Regions from separate parts of the Mesorhizobium sp. M4B.F.Ca.ET.143.01.1.1 genome, predicted to be linked through region 1. Evidence: predicted binding sites of a transcription regulator. Region 1 holds the regulator's gene; each other region holds the start of a gene.
The links. The regulator LexA, encoded in region 1, represses DNA repair genes until DNA is damaged. The targets are predictions, from matches to a motif close to TGTTCNNNNTGTGTTCNG.

Region 1 (4,812 bases):
TCATCATGGCGAGTGTCGACGACGCGATGGCGCGCGAGCTCGAGGCGACGGCCCTCGAACTTGGCATGGATGCGCTGGTCGAAGTGCATGACGAGGCCGAGATGGAGCGGGCGCTCCGGCTCTCGTCGCGGCTGATCGGCATCAACAACCGCGACCTCAGGACGTTCGAGACCAGCCTCGGCGTTTCGGAGCGGCTGGCGGCGATGGTGCCGGCCGACCGGCTGCTGGTCAGCGAGAGTGGCATCTTCACCCATCAGGACTGCCGCAGGCTGGAGAAGTGCGGCATCGGCACCTTCCTTGTCGGCGAGAGCCTGATGCGGCAACAGGATGTCGCGGCGGCGACTCGCCTGCTTCTGACAGGCAAGGCGCCGGCCGAGGCCGTCTGACGATGGCGGCCGCCCTCACCCATCTTGGCGCCTCTGGCGAAGCCAACATGGTCGACGTCGGCGACAAGGCCGAAACGGTGCGCACCGCGATCGCCGAGGGCTTTGTCTCGATGCGCGCCGAAACGCTTGAGATGATCCTTGCCGGCGACGCCAAGAAGGGCGATGTGCTGGGCACCGCGCGCATCGCCGGCATCATGGCGGCCAAGCGCGCGCATGAGCTGATCCCGCTCTGCCATCCGCTGCTCCTGACCAAGGTTTCCGTCGATATCGAACCGGACAAGTCGCTGCCCGGTCTCAAGGTCACCGCGCTTGCCCGTGTCACCGGCAAGACCGGCGTCGAGATGGAAGCGTTGACGGCGGCCTCTGTCGCCTGCCTCACCATCTACGACATGGCCAAGGCCGCCGACCGCGCCATGGTGATCTCCGGCATCAGGCTGGTCGAAAAGACCGGCGGCAAGTCCGGCGACTACAAGTCGGCCGGGGCGGGCGCCTGATGGCGCTGGTTCCTGTCGCCGAGGCGCTCGAGCGCCTTCTGGATGGAGCGGCGCCGCGGGCCAGCGAAAGCGTCGCACTGATCGACGCCGCCGGTCGGGTTCTGGCCGAGCCTGTGGTGGCGCTGCGCACGCAGCCGCCCTTCAACGCCTCAGCCATGGACGGCTATGCGACGCGCGCCGCCGACGTGGCATCCGTTCCGGCGCGGCTTTCGGTGATCGGCATCGCGCCGGCCGGTCGCGGCTTCGAAGGCAGCGTCGGCACGGCGCAAGCCGTGCGCATCTTCACCGGCGCGCCGCTGCCGCGAGGCGCCGACACCATCGTCATCCAGGAGAATGTGCAGGACCTTGGCGGCGGCACGATCGAAGTGACCGAGCCGACCGCTGAAGGGCGCAACATCCGCCGGGCCGGGCTCGACTTCGTAGAAGGCGATGTGCTGCTGGAAAAGGGCCGGCTGCTCGATCCGGCGGCATTGTCGCTGGCGGCATCCGCCAACCACCCGCGCCTCACTGTGGTGAAGCGGCCGCTGGTCGCCATCATCGCCACCGGCGACGAACTGCTGTCACCCGGCAGCGAACTCGGTCCCGACCAGATCATCTCGTCCAACGCCTATGGCGTCGCCGCCGCTGCGCAATCGGTCGGCGCCCGCGCGCTCGATCTCGGCATTGCCGCCGACCGCAAGGAAGCGATCGCCGCGCTGGTCAGGCAGGCCGTCGAGCAGCAGGCCGATGTCATCGTGACGCTTGGCGGCGCCTCGGTCGGCGACCACGATCTCATTCACGACGTGCTGACCGGCGAAGGCATGACGCTCGATTTCTGGAAGATCGCCATGCGCCCAGGCAAGCCGCTGATGTTCGGCCGGCTGGGACCCGCGCGCTGCATCGGCCTGCCCGGCAATCCGGTCGCGAGCCTGGTCTGTTCGCAGCTGTTCCTGAAGCCGTTGCTGGCGCGGCTCGGTGGCCGCGAGTTCCGGCAGGATATGCGCGAGGCGCGGCTGGCCGCGCCGATGCAGGCAAACGATCTGAGGCAGGATTACGTGCGCGCCGTCGTCCGCGAAGAAGCCGGCTCACTGGTCGCGACGCCCTTCGGCATCCAGGACTCCTCGATGCTGCGCATGCTGGCCGACGCCAACGGCCTGATCGTGCGCGAGCCCTTCGCGCCTGCGGCCGCTGTGGGCGATGCCTGCCGCGTGCTGATGCTACGCTGAACAAAACGTCAACGCATTCATTAAACTTTAAACGGTTGCGGAACACAACTGGAACAGATAGTGTTTGTTCTGGGTTTGTTTTTCTGATTCTGGTTTCAGAACCCGTGGGGGCCGCCATGCTGACGCGCAAACAACATGAACTCTTGATGTTCATCCATGAACGGCTGAAGGAAAGCGGCATTCCGCCCTCTTTCGACGAGATGAAGGAGGCGCTTGATCTGGCTTCGAAGTCGGGCATCCACCGGCTGATCACGGCGCTGGAGGAGCGCGGCTTCATTCGCCGGCTGCCCAACCGGGCGCGTGCGCTGGAAGTGCTGCGCCTGCCCGATTCGATCGCGCCTGGCCTCAATGCCGCGAAGAAGTTTTCGCCGAGCGTAATCCAGGGAAGCCTCGGACAGGGCAATCTCGGCCGGCAGATCAAACCGGCGTCGCCGTCGCGCACCCCCAGCAATGACGACGACGCTGTGTCGGCGGTGTCGATCCCGGTAATGGGCCGCATCGCCGCCGGCGTGCCGATCGACGCCATCCAGCACCAGACGCATTCGATCTCGGTGCCCCTGGACATGATCTCGGGCGGCGAGCATTATGCGCTGGAGGTGAAGGGCGACTCGATGATCGAGGCCGGCATCTTCGACGGCGACACGGTCATCATCCGCAACGCCGACACGGCGAGCCCCGGCGAGATCGTTGTGGCGCTGGTCGACGAGGAAGAGGCGACGCTGAAGCGCTTCCGCCGCAAGGGCGCATCGATCGCGCTCGAAGCCGCCAACCCTGCCTATGAGACCCGCATCTTCGGCCCTGACCGGGTCAAGGTGCAAGGCAAGCTGGTCGGCCTGATCCGGCGCTACTGAGCGGACGGCGCCAGTTTGACCACCGGTTTTTCGGGTCTCTGATAAGGCGGCAGTCCCCTCGCCTCGCGAGAGTATTTGCGCTGCTCGTGCCATGGCCGGTAGGGCTTTTCGACCGCGTAGCGGATTGTTGCTTGCGCGGTCGCCGATTGCGGATCGAAGAAGACGGCGGCGCTGCCGGAGCGGGCGAGCTGACGTTTGGTGACGACGAGCGCCAGCGAATTCCAGCAGGGACTGTAGGCCGTGGCGTCGTCGATGACGATCAGGTCGGCGAAGGCGCAGGCCGGCCGCGCCGTCTTGCGGTTTTCCGCGAGCGCCACGATTGCGCCTGACGGATGCCGGGCAAGGCATAGCCCGTCCCTGCAGTAAAATGGCGAGCCCGGCGGCAGGTCGAGCGGATCGATGTCGAAGCGTGCATCCCCTGTCTCGAAGGTCTCCGGCTCGACGATGGTCTCGGCCACCAGCGCGCGTTTCCAGTTGTCGGTGGTGAATTCGTTCGACCGCGCCCGGTTGACGGCGAGTTCGCCGCCGCCGATCGGCATCGCCACCAGATGCGCATCCTCCGAGATCAGCACATCGGGCGTGCGGGTATTTGAAACCGTCAGCAGGCCGGCCAGAGCGAAGGGGATCGCCGCAAGTCTCAGCCAGGTCGTGGCCATGGTCGCGATGACCAGCGCTATCGTCACGAAAAGCACCGACTGGATGGAGATCAGCCCGACGGCATCGACCGGCGAGCGTTCGGAGATCCACCCGGAGATCGCAATCATCGCCGTCAGGCCCTTGCCCATCAGATACAGGAATGGCCAGTCGAGACCGAACGGCATCGTCAGGGCGCTGGCGACCCCCAGGAACATGACCACCGAAACGATCGGCATGACGGCCAGGTTGGCGAGCAGGCTGAGCGGCGAAACGCGCTGGAAGTGCCAGATCGCGAAAAGCGCCGTAGCGCTGCCGGCGATGATTGAGGTCATGGCAAGGCCGCCCATCCCCATCACCAGCTTTCGCGACGCAAAGTGAAGGAACGATCGCTTCGGCGGCGGCGCGGTCGTCCTGTCGGCCCGATAGTCCGACCAGCCGGCATAGGCGCCGACCAGCGCGGCGGTGGCGGCGAACGACATCTGGAAACTCGGGCCGACCACTTCGTGCGGCGACACAAGAATGACGGCGATGGCCGAGATCGCCAGATTGCGCATGGTGAGCGCGGCCCGGTCGAACAGCACGGCGACAAGCATCACCGCCAGCATGATGAAGCTGCGTTCGGCGGCGACCACAATGCCGGAGAAGACGAGGTAAGCGGCGATCGAGACCAGCGCGGCGGCGGCGGCATATTTCTTGACCGGCCGGCGCGAGGCGAAGTCGGGAAACAGCGCGAAGGCGCCGCGCAGCAGAAGCATGATGGTGCCGGCAACCAGCGCCATGTGCAGGCCGGAGATGGAGATGATGTGGTAGATGCCGGTGCGCCGCATCGCCTCGTTGATCTCATCGGGAATGCCTGCGCGCACGCCGACGATCAGCGCCGCCGCGATCTCGCCCTCCGGGCCGCCAACCAGGCCGCGGATGTGGTCGGCGATGCTCTCCCGCGCCTTCTCGATCGCGGAAGCGAGGCGCGCCGTCGCTGGCGCCTCTTCGCTGGCTATTGTCTTTGGATTGCCGAGGAAAAAGCCGCTGGCGCCAATGCCCGAAAAATAGCTGTCGAAGGAGAAGTCGTAGCTGTCCGGCCGCACCGGGCCGGTCGGCTGCAGCAGCCTTGCATAGCCCGTCAGCAGCGAGCCGGCGGTCATGTCGGCGGGAACTTTCCGCGCCGAAAGCCTGACCCGCTCCGGCGCGTAGCGCAGCTTTGGGTGGGCGGTGGAGATCACATCGATTGTCAGTCTGACGC
Region 2 (4,812 bases), on a different contig from region 1:
GGCCGATGCAGGCAAGCCGAACCACGGTCGCCGGCTCGCCGAGCAGCCAGATGCCGAGGAGCGCGGTGCCGACGGTGCCGATGCCGGTCCACACCGCATAGGCGGTGCCGACGGGTAGGTCCTTCAGCGCCAGGCCGAGCAGGCCGAGGCTGACGATCATCGAGGCGACGGTCAGCACCGTCGGCACCAGCTTCGAGAAGCCGTCAGTGTATTTCAGGCCGATCGCCCAGCCGATCTCGAACAGGCCGGCGAAAAACAGATAAATCCACGACATCGGCAACGCTCCATTCGCTGCGTGCCCTCACGGCGCACGATCTTGCGAAACCGGCGCGCGGAGCAGCACTTTCAAGCACGGGTCGTCCCGGCCGGGTTTTGGGAGAAGCGAGGTCGTCCTCGCCACGCTGATATCGGCGGTCCTCGGCCCCAATCAACAAAACACCGGCAGCATGGGTCCATGCCGCCGGTTGAAAATCCGCACCAGGACGGATCAGCCGAGGCCTATTTGTCCTTGAGCCGCGTCGCCTTGACCGGCGGCGCCTTGAGGGCCGGGGCCGCGGCGGGCTTCTTCGCGTCCTTCTTCGGCTTACGGGCTTCCTTGCCCGCCTTCATCGCACCTTTAGCCATGATTCGTTCCTCCGATTGTGGGCAACGAAGTGAAACAAGAGAAAAGCCGGACTGCAAGAGGACATTGTCGGACGCGCGCGGCGGCCTGGCCGCTGTCAACCGGTTTTCGCCGGCGAATCGCCTGAGGAGCTCCGACGGCCGGATCGTTATTGCGCGTCATGACGAAACGGATTCGGGCGTCGCGCTTTAAGTCTTTGTCTTGATGCGTTCCCCCAAAACCGCGGCGCGATTTTGGACGACATGCATTAAGCTCAAGGCGTCAACCGGGACAGCGCGGCATGGCAGGGCATGGCGGATCGAAAAAGGTCATCTACGCGGCGCTTGCCGGCAATCTGGCGATCGCGTTGACCAAATTCGCCGCCGCGGCCTTCACCGGCAGTTCGGCGATGCTTTCGGAGGGCGTGCATTCGCTGGTCGACACCGGCAATGGCGGCCTGCTGCTCTACGGCATGCATCGCGCCGCCCGCCCGCCCGACCGCAGCCATCCGCTCGGCCATGGCCGTGAGCTCTATTTCTGGAGCTTCATCGTCGCCCTCCTCGTCTTCGCGCTTGGCGCCGGCGTGTCGTTCTACGAAGGCGTGGTGCACATCATGGCGCCGGAGCCGGTCGCCAATGTCAGGGTCAACTATGTCGTGCTCGGCCTCTCCTTCCTGTTCGAGGGCAGTTCCTGGTATGTGGCGCTGACGGCATTCCGCCGCGAGAAGGGCGGACTGGGCTGGTTCGAGGCGGTGCGGCTCAGCAAGGATCCGAGCGTCTATACGGTGCTGTTCGAGGACAGCGCGGCGCTGCTCGGCCTGATCGTCGCCTTTGCCGGCATATTGGCGGCGGAAGTCTTTGCCATGCCCGAGCTCGACGGCGCCGCCTCGATCGGCATCGCGCTGATCCTCGGTTCGACCGCGATCTTCCTGGCGCGCGAAAGCAAGGGCCTGCTCATCGGCGAGCCGGCATCGCCGGAGGTGCAGAAGAAGGTGCTTGCCATCGTGCAGCGGGATCCGGCGGTGCAGCGGGCGAACGGCGTTCTCACCGTCCACATGGGACCGCAAGAGATCGTCGCCGGTCTGAGCGTCGAGTTCGAAGACCATCTGACGGCGCCCGAGATCGAGGCCTGCGTAGAGCGGCTGGAAGCGCGGCTGAAAACCGAGATGCCGGAGATCACCCGGCTGTTCGTCAAGCCACAAACCACCGGCACCTGGGAGCGCCGCCGCAAGCTGATCGACGCTGCCTCCGATCCGGCTTTGGACTAGCGCTGCGCTGTTGCCTCGCGGCCTTGTCCCGCTAAGATCGTCGCGAATTCTGGAGGAGATACCGATGAGGATTGACGGCGGGTGCCATTGCGGCGCCATCACCTATGAGGCCGAGGTCGACCCGGAAAAGACCTCGATCTGCCACTGCACGGACTGCCAGCAATTGACCGGCACAGCCTTCCGCGTGACGGTTCCAGCCCCGGAAAGCAACTACCGGATCACCAGCGGGTCGCCGAAGGTCTACATCAAGACCGGATCCTCTGGCGCCAAGCGCGCGCAGGGCTTTTGCGGCGACTGCGGCTCCCATCTCTACGCGACCTCGGTCGGCGATGGGCCGAAGATTTATGGCATCAGGGCCGGTACGTCGCGTCAGCGCGAGGAACTGGTTCCGAGAAAGCAGGTTTGGCACCGCTCCGCATTGCAATGGTTGCCGGAATTCCACGATATGACGACCATCGAGGAACAGTAGAGCCGGTTCAGTCGCCGTCCTCGACAACCCGCAGCCTGAGCTGGCCGGTCTTGGAATCGGCCACCCGCGTCCCAGCTTCAGCCTTGCGCGGCGCCTCGGCTTCGCCTTCGCCGAACTCCAGCGCCTCGATCTTCTGGCCACGCTTGGTCACTTTCGACGTCGAGACCAGGATGTCGTCGATGTCTTTCGCCGACTGGGTAAAATGCGTCTGCAGCCGGCGTACCCGCTCGTCGACACGCCCGACATCCTCCATCAGCCGGATCACCTCGCCCTGGATCAGATGCGCCTGCTCGCGCATGCGGGCGTCCTTCAGGATCGCCTGGATGACCTGGATCGACAGCATCAACAGCGACGGCGAGACGATGACGACGCGGGCCCGGTGCGCCTTCTGCACCACCGCCTCGAAATTCTCGTGGATCTCTGCGAACACCGATTCCGACGGAACGAACATGAAGGCGGTGTCCTGCGTCTCGCCCTGGAGCAGGTATTTGTCGGCGATATCGCGGATATGCACCTCGATATCGCGCCGGAAGGCCTGCGCCGCGGCCTTCTGCATCTCCGCGCCTTCGGCGGCGCGGATCGCGTTCCAGGCTTCGAGCGGAAATTTGGCATCGACGGCGAGCGAGGGCGCGCCGTTCGGCATCCGTACCAGGCAGTCGGGCCGGCTGCCGTTCGACAGGGTCGCCTGGAATTCGTAGGCGCCATGCGGCAGGCCGTCGGCGACGATCGCCTCCATGCGCGACTGGCCGAAGGCGCCGCGCGTCTGCTTGTTGGAGAGGATCGCCTGCAACTGCACGACCTGGCCGGCCAGAGACTGGATGTTGCCTTGCGCCGTGTCGATCACCGCCAGTCGTTCCTGCAGTTTGGCCAGGCTCTCATGCGTCGATTTGGTTTGCTCGGTCATGGTCTGGCCGATGCGGCCGGTCATGGCGTCGAGACGCTGGCCGATCGACTGGGTGAGCTCGGCCTGCCGCGCCCCGAACACTTCGGCAATTGCGCCCATGCGGCCCTGCATCTCGGCCTGCGCCTGCAAGATGCCGGCCATCCGCGCCTCGGCGTCGCGGGCATGGTCGGCGGCTTCCGCGGCGGCGATCGTCCGCGCCCTGGCCGAGCGCCACAGCGCGATGACCAGCGCAAGGAAGAGGCCGAGAAAAAGGACGGCGCCGAAGGCCAGCATATGGCCGAGCGTGATCGTGCTGGCGCCCAGCCGGGCCACGGGGTCGGAAAGGATGGAGCTCAGGTCGTTCATGCGGGCAGCATAGATGATTCGGCTCTCCGGCACAGATCAAAACGTGAACAGGTCGAAAGCGCCCCGGTTGACGCTTTTCGCACGACGTCTTAGGTGAGACGCCATGTCGATCAAGCCGCTCATCATCCTTCCCGATCCCGTCCTGCGCCAGCTGTCCAAACCGGTCGAGCGCGTCGATGCGCCCTTGCGCAAACTGGCCGGCGACATGCTGGACACCATGTATGACGCCCCCGGCATCGGCCTGGCGGCGATCCAGATCGGCGAGCCGCTGCGCATGCTGGTCATCGACCTTGCCAAGGAGGACGAGACGCCGGCGCCGCATGTCTTCATCAATCCGGAAATCCTCGAAAGCTCCGACCAGCGCTCGGTCTATGAGGAAGGCTGCCTGTCGATCCCGGACTATTACGCAGAGGTCGAGCGTCCCGCCGCGGTGCGGGTCAAGTATCTCGACCGCGATGGCAAGCTGCAGGAGATGCAGGCCGAAGGGCTGATGGCGACCTGCCTGCAGCACGAGATCGACCATCTCAACGGCGTGCTGTTCATCGACCACATCTCCAAGCTGAAGCGCGACATGGTGGTGAAGAAGTTCAAGAAGCTCGCCAAGGACAAGGCGCCGGGCAAGCTGGTGGGCTAGGGGTCATGCCCCTTCGCGTCATCTTCATGGGCACGCCGGAGTTTTCCGTGCCGACGCTGCGCGCGATTGCCGAAGCCGGCCATGAAATCGTCGCCGTCTACACGCAGCCGCCGCGTGCCGCCGGCCGGCGCGGGCTGGAGCTGACGCCGTCGCCCGTGCAGCGCGAGGCGGAGCGGCTGGGCGTCGAGGTCCGCACCCCGACATCGCTCAAGGGCGAGGCCGAGCAGCAGGCATTCGCCGCGCTGCGTGCCGATGTCGCCGTGGTCGTCGCCTATGGGCTTTTGCTGCCAAAGGCCGTTCTCGAGGCGGCCAGGCTCGGTTGCCTGAACGGCCATGCCTCGCTTCTGCCGCGCTGGCGCGGTGCCGCTCCCATCCAGCGCGCCATCATGGCCGGCGATGCCGAAACCGGCATGATGGTGATGCGCATGGAGGAAGGTTTGGACACCGGTCCGGTGGCATTGGTTGAAAAATGCGCCATCGAACCCGATATGACCGCCGGCGAACTGCATGACCGTCTGATGGCTCAAGGCGCTTCGCTGATGGTGGAAGCGCTCGCGCAGTTGGGGATAAATTGTCTGACATTTGCCCAACA
Region 3 (4,812 bases), on a different contig from region 1:
CGCCACCGGCCACAATCCGTCGGCCATCGCCTTCGTCTCGATGGAGAAATCGGGTTTCTCGACGATTTCGAAGAGAAGCGGAGAATCGGAACGCGCGCGAGCCATGGTGCGGCGAGGTTCGCATCGGCTCCGATTCTCCGCAAGTCCCTCCGGGTCGGGTGGGGCGCGGACCGGGAGGGCACCGTCTCGAGGCCGGGGGACAGGCCGGACGGGATTCTTCTCGCGCCAGCCGGCGGTGGCCGGCGCGAGACCTTCAAAGCAGCATCAACTGCTCGGTGGCGTTGGCTGCGGCGACGAACTGGTCGGTCCTGAGCTGCCGCCGCTCGGCGTTGAGCCCGAGCCGCTTGGCGGTGATCTCGAAACGGCGGCCGATCTGCCAGGCATAGGGTCCGGCGCCCTTCATGCGCTTGCCCCATTCCGAATCGTAGTCCTTGCCGTCGCGCATCGAACGGATCAGCGACATCACGTGCCGGTAGCGGTCCGGATAATGGCGCAACAGCCAGTCCTTGAAGATCGGCGCCACCTCCAGCGGCAGCCGCAGCACGACATAGCCCGCTTCGCGCGCGCCGGCGGCGCGTGCCGAATCGAGGATGCGCTCCATCTCCGGATCGGTCAGGCCGGGGATGATCGGCGCGACCATGACGGAGGCCGGAATGCCGGCGTCGGAGAGCTGCCGGATCGCCTCCAGCCGCTTGGTCGGCGTCGACGCGCGCGGTTCCATGGTTCTCGCCAGCATGCGGTCGAGCGTCGTCACCGACAACGCCACCTTGGCAAGTCCGCGTTCGGCCATGCGCGACAGGATGTCGATGTCGCGCGTCACCAGCGCCGACTTGGTGACGATGCCGACCGGATGGCCGCGCGCCTCCAGCACTTCGAGGATCTCGCGCATGATCCGGTACTGCTTCTCGATCGGCTGGTAGGGATCGGTGTTGGTGCCGATGGCGATGGTGCGCGGCTGGTAGCCGGACTTCGACAGTTCCTTGTCGAGCATGCGCGCCGCATCAGGCTTGGCGAACAGCTTCGATTCGAAATCGAGTCCCGGCGACAGGCCCATGAAGGAATGCGTCGGCCTGGCAAAGCAGTAGACGCAGCCATGCTCGCAACCGCGATAGGGGTTGATCGAACGATCGAAGGAGATGTCGGGCGACTCGTTGCGCGTGATGATGGTGCGCGGCCTCTCGACCTGCACCTCGGTCTTGAACGGCGGCAGTTCCTCCAGCGAATTCCAGCCGTCGTCGAACACATGCCGGCTGACCGGCTCGAAGCGGCCGGACGGATTAATGCCGGCGGAACGGCCGCGATTGCGGTCGGGCCGCACGCGCATGCCGCTCTGCTCGATCATCGCATTCGCCATCTCGGCTCTCCCGGCTCCGAAGGCTGCAATGTCGGCACGCACGATCTGTTCCATTTTCGCCCTTTCCCAAGGACTGTCAGCAGGCTGTCGAATCGCTCTGTTCATGAAACTATTCCTATTTTCTCGATGAGAACAAAGCAAGAACTTTTTGTGCCGCGATGCAAAAACTGGCGCATGGCGCGGCTTTCCGCTATTCGGCTGGCAATGCTCACCGTTCTCATCGAAACCCTGAATGACGAAGAGGGCCTTGCCCGCACGCTCGCCTCGCTGATCGGCGGCGCGGTCGAAGGCGTGGTGCGCGACGTCGTCGTCTGCGACACCGGCTCGACCGACCAGACGCACCGCGTTGCCGACCATGCCGGCTGCCACTATGTCGCCGGCGGCATCGCCGCCGGTATCCGGCAGGCAAAGGGCGACTGGCTGCTGTTGCTGGAGCCCGGCGCGCGGCTGTCGGACGGCTGGATCGACGAGGTCGTGGCCCACACGGCGAAGGCCACCATGCCGGCGCGTTTTTCTCGCGCGCGCGGCAGCCGCGCGCCGTTCCTGGCCAGGGTCTTTTCCGGCAACCGGGCGCTGGCCGAGGGGCTGGTCATCAGCAAGCGCCAGGCCACGGCGCTCGCCAAAAGCGCCCGCAGCGCCGAAGCCATCGCGCGCGGCCTGGCAACGAAAAGACTCGACGCGGAGATTTGGGTCGCGCCGCCGATGTGATTTTTCCCGCGTTTTTGGGGGAGAAGGAGCGCCGACAAGAACCTTGCCTCGCTCGGCAAGTACCATTTCGATCTCGACGACTGGCGGATGCTGAAATTCTTCTCCTACCTGAAGCCCTGCGATGCCGGCACCGGCCCGCATGTCTATGTGCGCGGCAGCCACAAACGCCGCAGCCTAAAGCACCAACTTACGCTGCTTGTCGAGCATCCGGCGGATGAGGTGCTGAAGGTCTATGGCGACGACAGCCCGGTCACGCTCACGGGTGAAGCAGGGCTCGGCTTCGTCGAGGATCCGTTCGGCTTCGACATGGGCACGGTGCCTTCGCGCACGCCGCGGCTGATGATGGAAGTCGGCTTCGGCGTCTCGCGCCCCTCGCGCCGGCGCTTCCACGGCGAGCCGGTCATCCGCTGAAGCGGCGACGCCCGTCAGGCGGTCACCCGGCCTTGCCGCGTTTCAGGTGCTCGTCCAGGCGCGGCATGATCTCGACGAAGTTGCAGGGCATGTGACGGTAGTCGAGCTGCGCCTTGATGATGCCGTCCCAGGCGTCCTTGCAGGCGCCGGGCGAGCCGGGCAGTACGAAGACGAAGGTGGCGTTGACGACGCCGCCGGTCGCCCGGCTCTGGATCGTTGAGGTGCCGATCTTGTCGTAGGAGATGCGGTGGAACACTTCGGAAAAGCCGTCCATGCGCTTTTCGAAGATCGGTTCCAGCGCTTCCGGCGTCACGTCGCGGCCGGTGAAGCCGGTGCCGCCCGTGGTGATGACGACATCGACGCCTTCGTCCTTCGACCAGCCGAGCACCTTGTCGCGGATATTCTCCCGGTCGTCGGTGACGATGTCGCGCGCGGCGAGGATGTGGCCGGCCTCCGCGATGCGGTCGGCCAGCGTCTGCCCGGATTTGTCGTCGGCGAGGCTGCGCGTATCCGAAACCGTCAGCACCGCGATGCGCACGGGGATGAAGGGGCGGCTCTCGTCAATCTTGGCCATGGGCGTCGGCCTCCATGCTTCGCGTCGCGGCGACGAACCAGTCGGGATGGCGGCGCCTTATTTCGAGCGCCGCGCGCTTGGCGACATTGCCGGTCTCGAACAGGCCGAAGCAGGTGGCGCCGGAACCCGACATGCGGGCAAAGCCGGCGTCGGCCTTCCTCAGCGCCTTGAGCGCTTCGCCGATTGCCGGCTGGATGGCGCGGGCGGCGGGCTCGAGGTCGTTGCGCGTCGCCTCCAGCCAGTTGCGGATGGTATGGAAATCGAGCTTGCCGGGCAGCGGCGGCAGCGCCTCGTTGTCGCGGCTGGCCAGCGCCTTGAAAACCTCCGGCGTGGAAACCGCGATGCCCGGATTGACCAGCACCAGGGCGAGCGCGGGAAAGCCTTCGACCGCGGAAATCTCGTCGCCGACGCCGCGCGCGATCAGCGGCCTTGCCGCTAGGCACATCGGCACATCTGCTCCAAGCGACAGGCCGATCCGCGCCAGCTCGGCATCGTCGATGTCGAGCTGCCATGTCTGGACCAGTCCGCGCAGCACGGCGGCGGCATCGCTGGAGCCGCCGCCGACGCCGGAGGCGACCGGCAGGTTCTTTTCCAGATTGATGGCAACAGGTTGCGTGGCAAGCGATCCCGCTTCGCGGCGCAGTGCCTCGCGCGCCTTCACCACCAGATTGCTGTCGTCCGCTGGAACCGCAGGGGCGTATTTGCCTGAGATGGACAACCGGTCGGTCTCGGCCGGCTCGATCTCGACCCGGTCGCCGAAGCGGGTGAAGACGGCGAGGCTTTCAAGCAGATGATAGCCGTCGGCGCGCCTGCCGGTGACATGCAGCGCAAGGTTGATCTTGGCAGGGGCAAGCCACGTGCCGGCTTGCGTCCCGGCATCCAACGCTTCGGTTGCTGACGAGATGGCGTTCAGTCCTTGGCCAGCCGGTATTCGCCGGTCTTCGGGTCCTTGACCAGCGTCCCCATGGTGCCGTTTGCCGCCTGTTTCTCGGTACGCCGGATCTTGGCCGTCACGCGCTCGGCTTCGCGGATGAAGGCGCGATAGCCGAAATAGGCGGCGGCGCCGATAACGACGAAGAAAATGATCTGCGGCATCCCAAAACTCCTCCCTCGAATAGGCGGCGAATGCGGCCGGTCGGGTCGGTCAAGCGGATATGCTAGACGCTTTCACCGTTTTTTCAAAGCCCGAAGCGCGCCCACAGCGCGCGCTCTTCCGCCGCATCGACGACGCCGCTGGCTGCGGCGGCCGCGATGTCGGGCGCCGAAAAGCGCGAGCCGAACAGGCCGAAGCGGCCGAACAGGCCGCGCGGCGCGGTGATCAGCTTCAGCTGGGTCTTCGCCCCGAAGCGGGTCTTCAGAACGCCCCGCATGTCGCCCAGCGCGTCGACGAGGCCGAGCTCGAGACCCTTCTTGGCGGTCCAGAACAGGCCGGTGAACAGGTCAGGATCGTCCTTCAGCCTGGTGCCGCGCCGCTCCTTGACGAGGTCGATGAAGGTCTCATGCACTTCAAGCTGCAGCGCCTTCAGCCGCTCGACATCTTCCTTCTTCTCCGGCTTGAACGGGTCCAGCACCGCCTTGTTCTGGCCGGCGGTGTGGACACGCCGCTCGATGCCGATCTTTTTCATCAGCTCGGGAAAACCGAACGAGGCGGAGACGACGCCGATCGAGCCGACGATCGAGGACGGATCGGCAAAGATCTCGTCGCCGGCGACCGCGATCATGTAGCCGCCGGAGGCCGCCACGTCCTCGACGAACACTAGCACCT
Region 4 (4,812 bases), on a different contig from region 1:
TTCAGGGCTGGCCGGCTATTGGAAGGCCGTCTCCGAAAAGCTCCTGAGCTTGCGCGAATGCAGCCGCTCCATCGGCATCCCGGCCAGCTTCTCCATCGCCTTGATGCCGATGGTCAGGTGCTGCGCCACTTGCCGCTTGTAGAACTCGGTCGCCATGCCCGGCAGCTTCAATTCGCCATGCAGCGGCTTGTCGGAAACGCAAAGCAGCGTCCCGTAGGGCACGCGGAAGCGGAAGCCGTTGGCGGCAATGGTCGCCGATTCCATGTCGAGCGCGATCGCGCGCGACTGCGACAGCCGCTGCACCGGCCCGCGCTGGTCGCGCAGCTCCCAGTTGCGGTTGTCGATGGTGGCGACGGTGCCGGTGCGCATGATGCGCTTGAGGTCGTAGCCCGAAAGCCCGGTGACCTCGGCGACCGCTTCCTGCAGCGCCACCTGTATCTCGGCCAGCGGCGGGATCGGCACCCAGACTGGCAGATCGTCGTCCAGCACATGGTCCTCGCGCACATAGGCATGCGCCAGCACATAGTCGCCCAGCGCCTGCGTGTTGCGCAGGCCCGCGCAATGGCCGAGCATCACCCAGGCATGCGGTCGCAGCACCGCGATATGGTCGGTGATCGTCTTGGCGTTGGACGGGCCGACGCCGATATTGACCATGGTGATACCGCCATGGTTCGGCTTCTTCAAATGATAGGCCGGCATTTGCGGCAGGCGCTGCGGCGGCGCGCCTTCGGAGGGCACGCTCGATCCGGCATGGGTGATGACATTGCCAGGCTCGATGAATTCGGCGTATCCGCCGCCGCCGCTCTCCATCAGCTCGCGGGCGCGGGCGACGAATTCGTCGATGTAGAACTGGTAGTTGGTGAACAGCACGAAATTCTGGAAATGCTGCGGGCTGGTCGCCGTGTAGTGCGTCATGCGGTGCAGCGAATAGTCGATGCGCTGCGCCGTGAACGGCGCCAGCGGCCGCGGCTCGCCGAAGGCAACTTCGAACGTGCCGTTGGCGATCTGGTCATCGGTGCCGTCGAGATCGGGCACGTCGAACAGGTCGCGGATCGGCCGCTTGATGCGCTCGGCGGCTGTGCCGTCGACATAGGTGCCCTCCAGGAAGGCGAAATGCAGCGGGATGGGCGTGGTCGATTCCGACACCGTCACCTGGACGCCGTGATTGCGCATGATCAGCCGAAGCTGCTCGACGAGATAGTTTTCGAACAGCATCGGCTGGGTGACCGTGGTCGAGAAATGGCCGGGCGTCGGCATGTGGCCGTAGGCCTGGCGCGAGTCGACCTGGCTGAACGACGTCGTGGTGACGCCGATCTCGGGATAGAAGGCCCGGTAGCGCTTGTTGTTGTCGCCGCCGGCGGCCAGTGCCGCGAAGGAATCGCGCAGGAACTTGGTGTTGCGGTCGTAGAGCACCTGAAGCGCGGCGACCGCTTTTCTGGCGTCGTTGAAACTCTGCCTGCCGAAAGGCTCAGGCATGACGACAGATTCGATGGCTTGGGGGTAGATTCGCTTTTCCATGGCTCAATATAGAGACTTGGAAGAGCGGTTGGGAGGGGGAGCCAAGCCGGAACACAGCGTGAGCGCCGATTTTGTTCGTCCAAGGTTCAAGGTGTGTTGAGATTCAGGTCAGGCCGCGCCGAGTTGCAGGCCGGCATCCCCTGAATATCGACGCACCTCACCCGCGCTGCAGGGCGACCAGCAGGACAAAGCCGACACCGGACTTCTTCGGCGACGGCGCTTCGATCGTCGCGCTTGTATCGGCGCGCATCATCGGCACCGCCAGCACCGGGGCGGCGAGCAGCACCAGGATGAGCGCCGCCCGCGGCAGGAGCCGAAGGGCCTTCAGGGCGCTGGTGGTGATGATGCGGTCCATGATCGTAGCTTCTCTTTTGAGGGTTTGTCGGTTCAGCGGTTGAAATGGTTCATGCAGTTCGGCCGGCAGGAATTGGCAGCGTCCCAGGCCCGGGCCGGGCGGCCTGTCTCGGCCACCAGGACGGCGAAAAGCATGCCAAACAGGCTCATCAGCAGGCAGACGATGGTGAAGCGGCGGGCGAGCATTGCGTTGGTCCTCTCCTTCAATGCCAAGGAGAATGCCCGAGCGCCGCTGAACCGGCTCTGATGCCGGCATTCATCTGCGGTTCAAGTTCGTTGACGGGTTTTGAGGCGGCGCATCGGCCGGGTAGAAAATGAAAACGGGGCCACGAGGGCCCCGTCGTCAGGTGATTGCGGCGAGGCGCAGATCAGAGCTTGTGCCAGGTCTGGCTCTTGCAGATCAGGCCGCCGAACACGCAGCCGCTCATCTTGAGCGACGTGCCCGAAAGCGTCGCCTTGCCGGCATAGGTCTTGTCTGTTTCCGGATCGGTTATGCTGCCGGCATATTTGTTGTCGCCGGCCGCCTTGAGCGAGCCGATCGTCTTGCCGGCGAACTTGCCGGTCTTCAGCGTGATGGCAAACGCGCCGCCGCCGCCGATCGCCGCCGTCTCGCCGGACTGCGTTTTCCAGTTGCCCTCGATCGGATCGGCAAAGGCCGCGCCGGCCATGATCAAGGTGGCCGCCACGGCCAGGCTCACTTTTCGAAACATGTCTGTCCTCCCTATAGGTTCCGGTGGGGCGCCGTCCCGCCTTCCTAACCCTTACGCAAACGTAAGCTAGTTCAGCTTCCGGCAAAACAAAAGCGGTGCCGCCGGGGAAGGTTGCAGGATTTTGCCGCCACCTTTCAACGCGAAATGAACGGACAGCTTCATTGCCATTGGTTCCCGTGGTTAGCGGAGTGTTGACCGGACCGTTCGAAGTTTTCGTCAAATTTGCCGCAAACAGGCTGAACTGCGGGCTTTGTATGCTTAACGAATTTCAGTGTTTACCTCTTGTTTTAGCTTTGTTTTCTTCAAATTAAGCACGCCATTTAACGACGGATTCAAGGCTCGGCTTCATCCTCGAAAGCATCGAAAGAGCAGCCCCCCGAGGGATACCAAGGGACAGAAGGAGGCAGCTCTCGGGAGCCAGACAGGGGATTGAAATGGCACGTTTTGAAATGCTTGAAGCCGGCTTCGGCGCCATAGGGGCAACTGCCCAGGCCGACATTCTTTTCGAACTGGGCATGATGTATGCGACCGGCCGCGATTGCGAGACCGACGTCGTCGCCGCCCACAAATGGTTCAACATCGCCGCCATCAAGGGTTCGGTGCGCGCCGCCGAATTGCGCTCGGAACTGTCGGCGGCGATGTCCAAGGCCGAGATCGCCAGGGCGCTGCGCGAAGCGCGCGAATGGATGACGATGCACTGACAGACAACAAGGGCGGAAACGCTTCGGGCCAAGGCCGCGCAAGACGGCCGGCACAGGGACAAGGCCGCACAATACGGCCGGACGAAAAGAAAGACAGGGAAGCGAGTGGGGTTTCGGGCGCGGGGGCGTTCGGGAAAGCTCGTTTGGCAAAAAGCCGCGACCGGCCGGAACAAGGCCGGCGCGGCTTTTGGCTTTCAAGCGGTCCGCGATACAATACAGGCCCAATCGAGTGCCGGCGATGCGCCAAGACATGCCAGGCGAAGGATGAAATGGTCCGGCCTCTCTAAAAGAAGCGCGGCCGGAGCGGCCGCGCGCGAGTGGAGTGTTATATCACCATGAAAAAATTAGGTATTTTGAGCGCAGCCGCATTGGGCCTGATGATGAGCGCGCCGCTGGCATTTGCCGATGACATCACCATTTCGGTGGTCGGTCCGATGACCGGACAGCTCGCCACCATCGGCGACCAGTTCAAGCAGGGCGCGCAGGCCGCCGCCGACGCCATCAACGCCGCTGGCGGTGTCAACGGCAACCAGATCAAGCTCGACGTCCAGGACGACCAGTGCGATCCGAAGCAGGCGGTTTCCGTCGCCAACCGCATCGTCGCCGACGGCACCAAATTCGTCGATGGCCATGCCTGCTCGGGCTCCAGCATTCCGGCATCCGCCGTCTATGCCGAGGCCGGCACGCTGATGATGAGCCCGGCCTCCTCCAATCCGGAGCTGACCGATGCCGCGGCCAAGGCCGGCTGGCCGACGATCATGCGCCTCTATACGCGCGACGATGCGCAGGGCGCCTTCATCGGTCCGTGGATCGCCAAGAAATATGCCGGCAAGAATGTCGTCATCCTGCATGACAAGAGCGCCTACGGCCAGGGCGTGGCCGATGCCGTCAAGGCGACGATGAATGCCGGCGGCCTCAAGGAAGTGGATTACGAAGGCATCAATGCCGGCGAGAAGGACTATTCGGCCCTCGTCACCAAGTTGAAGGAGCTCAAGGCCGACGTCGTCTATTTCGGCGGCTACCACCCCGAGGGCGGCCTCATCCTGCGCCAGGCGGCCGAGCAGAACGTCAAGTTCCAGCTGATCATGCCGGACTCGATCGCCACTCCGGAATTCTGGCAGGTCGCAGGGCCGGCCGGCGAAGGCACGATGTTCGTCTTCCCCTCGGATCCGCAGGCCAAGCCCGAAGCCAAGGACGCCATCGCCAAGATCAAGGCGGGCGGCTTCGTGCCGGAAGGCTTCACGCTGTTCTCCTACGCCGTGGTCCAGGCCTTCGCCGAGGGCATCAAGCGCGCCGGCAGCGACGATCCGGCCAAGGTCGCCGAAGCGCTGAAGAACGGCCAGCCGATCAGCACCGTGGTCGGCGACGTCGTCTTCGACGAGAAGGGCGACCTGAAGAACGCCAGCTACGACATCAACCAGTGGCACGACGGCAAATACGCGCCGATCCAGCCTTGATCGTCGCTGCCTGACAGTCGGAAATGGCCGGATCTGCTCCGGCCATTTTCATTTTGGACAGTCAGGTCTGCG

Region 2: the regulator LexA is predicted to act here: its motif matches at 3,619-3,636, upstream of EN786_RS25585 (DNA recombination protein RmuC).
Region 3: the regulator LexA is predicted to act here: its motif matches at 1,483-1,500, upstream of EN786_RS27015 (PA0069 family radical SAM protein).
Region 4: the regulator LexA is predicted to act here: its motif matches at 2,866-2,883, upstream of EN786_RS06370 (sel1 repeat family protein).

What each region holds. Positions count from the first base shown of each region.
Region 1 is NZ_SRSR01000018.1:42,750-47,561, reverse strand. It holds gene trpC (indole-3-glycerol phosphate synthase TrpC) at 1-386, shown strand, start outside; gene moaC (cyclic pyranopterin monophosphate synthase MoaC) at 389-880, shown strand; gene glp (gephyrin-like molybdotransferase Glp) at 880-2,085, shown strand; gene lexA (transcriptional repressor LexA) at 2,202-2,936, shown strand; gene EN786_RS30190 (ComEC/Rec2 family competence protein) at 2,930-4,812, opposite strand, start outside.
Region 2 is NZ_SRSR01000012.1:84,685-89,496, forward strand. It holds gene sugE (quaternary ammonium compound efflux SMR transporter SugE) at 1-274, opposite strand, end outside; gene EN786_RS39325 (hypothetical protein) at 499-624, opposite strand; gene EN786_RS25575 (cation diffusion facilitator family transporter) at 903-1,868, shown strand; gene EN786_RS25580 (GFA family protein) at 1,933-2,337, shown strand; gene EN786_RS25585 (DNA recombination protein RmuC) at 2,345-3,586, opposite strand; gene def (peptide deformylase) at 3,690-4,220, shown strand; gene fmt (methionyl-tRNA formyltransferase) at 4,226-4,812, shown strand, end outside.
Region 3 is NZ_SRSR01000013.1:173,577-178,388, forward strand. It holds gene EN786_RS27010 (ribonuclease HII) at 1-105, opposite strand, end outside; gene EN786_RS27015 (PA0069 family radical SAM protein) at 254-1,408, opposite strand; gene EN786_RS27020 (glycosyltransferase) at 1,559-2,062, shown strand; partial or broken gene EN786_RS27025 (hypothetical protein) at 2,093-2,473, shown strand; gene moaB (molybdenum cofactor biosynthesis protein B) at 2,496-3,047, opposite strand; gene EN786_RS27035 (4-(cytidine 5'-diphospho)-2-C-methyl-D-erythritol kinase) at 3,034-3,930, opposite strand; gene EN786_RS27040 (hypothetical protein) at 3,957-4,142, opposite strand; gene EN786_RS27045 (S49 family peptidase) at 4,226-4,812, opposite strand, start outside.
Region 4 is NZ_SRSR01000002.1:430,979-435,790, reverse strand. It holds gene EN786_RS06385 (AMP nucleosidase) at 16-1,476, opposite strand; gene EN786_RS06380 (hypothetical protein) at 1,676-1,873, opposite strand; gene EN786_RS37635 (hypothetical protein) at 1,906-2,058, opposite strand; gene EN786_RS06375 (DUF2147 domain-containing protein) at 2,241-2,582, opposite strand; gene EN786_RS06370 (sel1 repeat family protein) at 3,017-3,283, shown strand; gene EN786_RS06365 (ABC transporter substrate-binding protein) at 3,619-4,740, shown strand; gene EN786_RS06360 (acetyl/propionyl/methylcrotonyl-CoA carboxylase subunit alpha) at 4,802-4,812, opposite strand, start outside.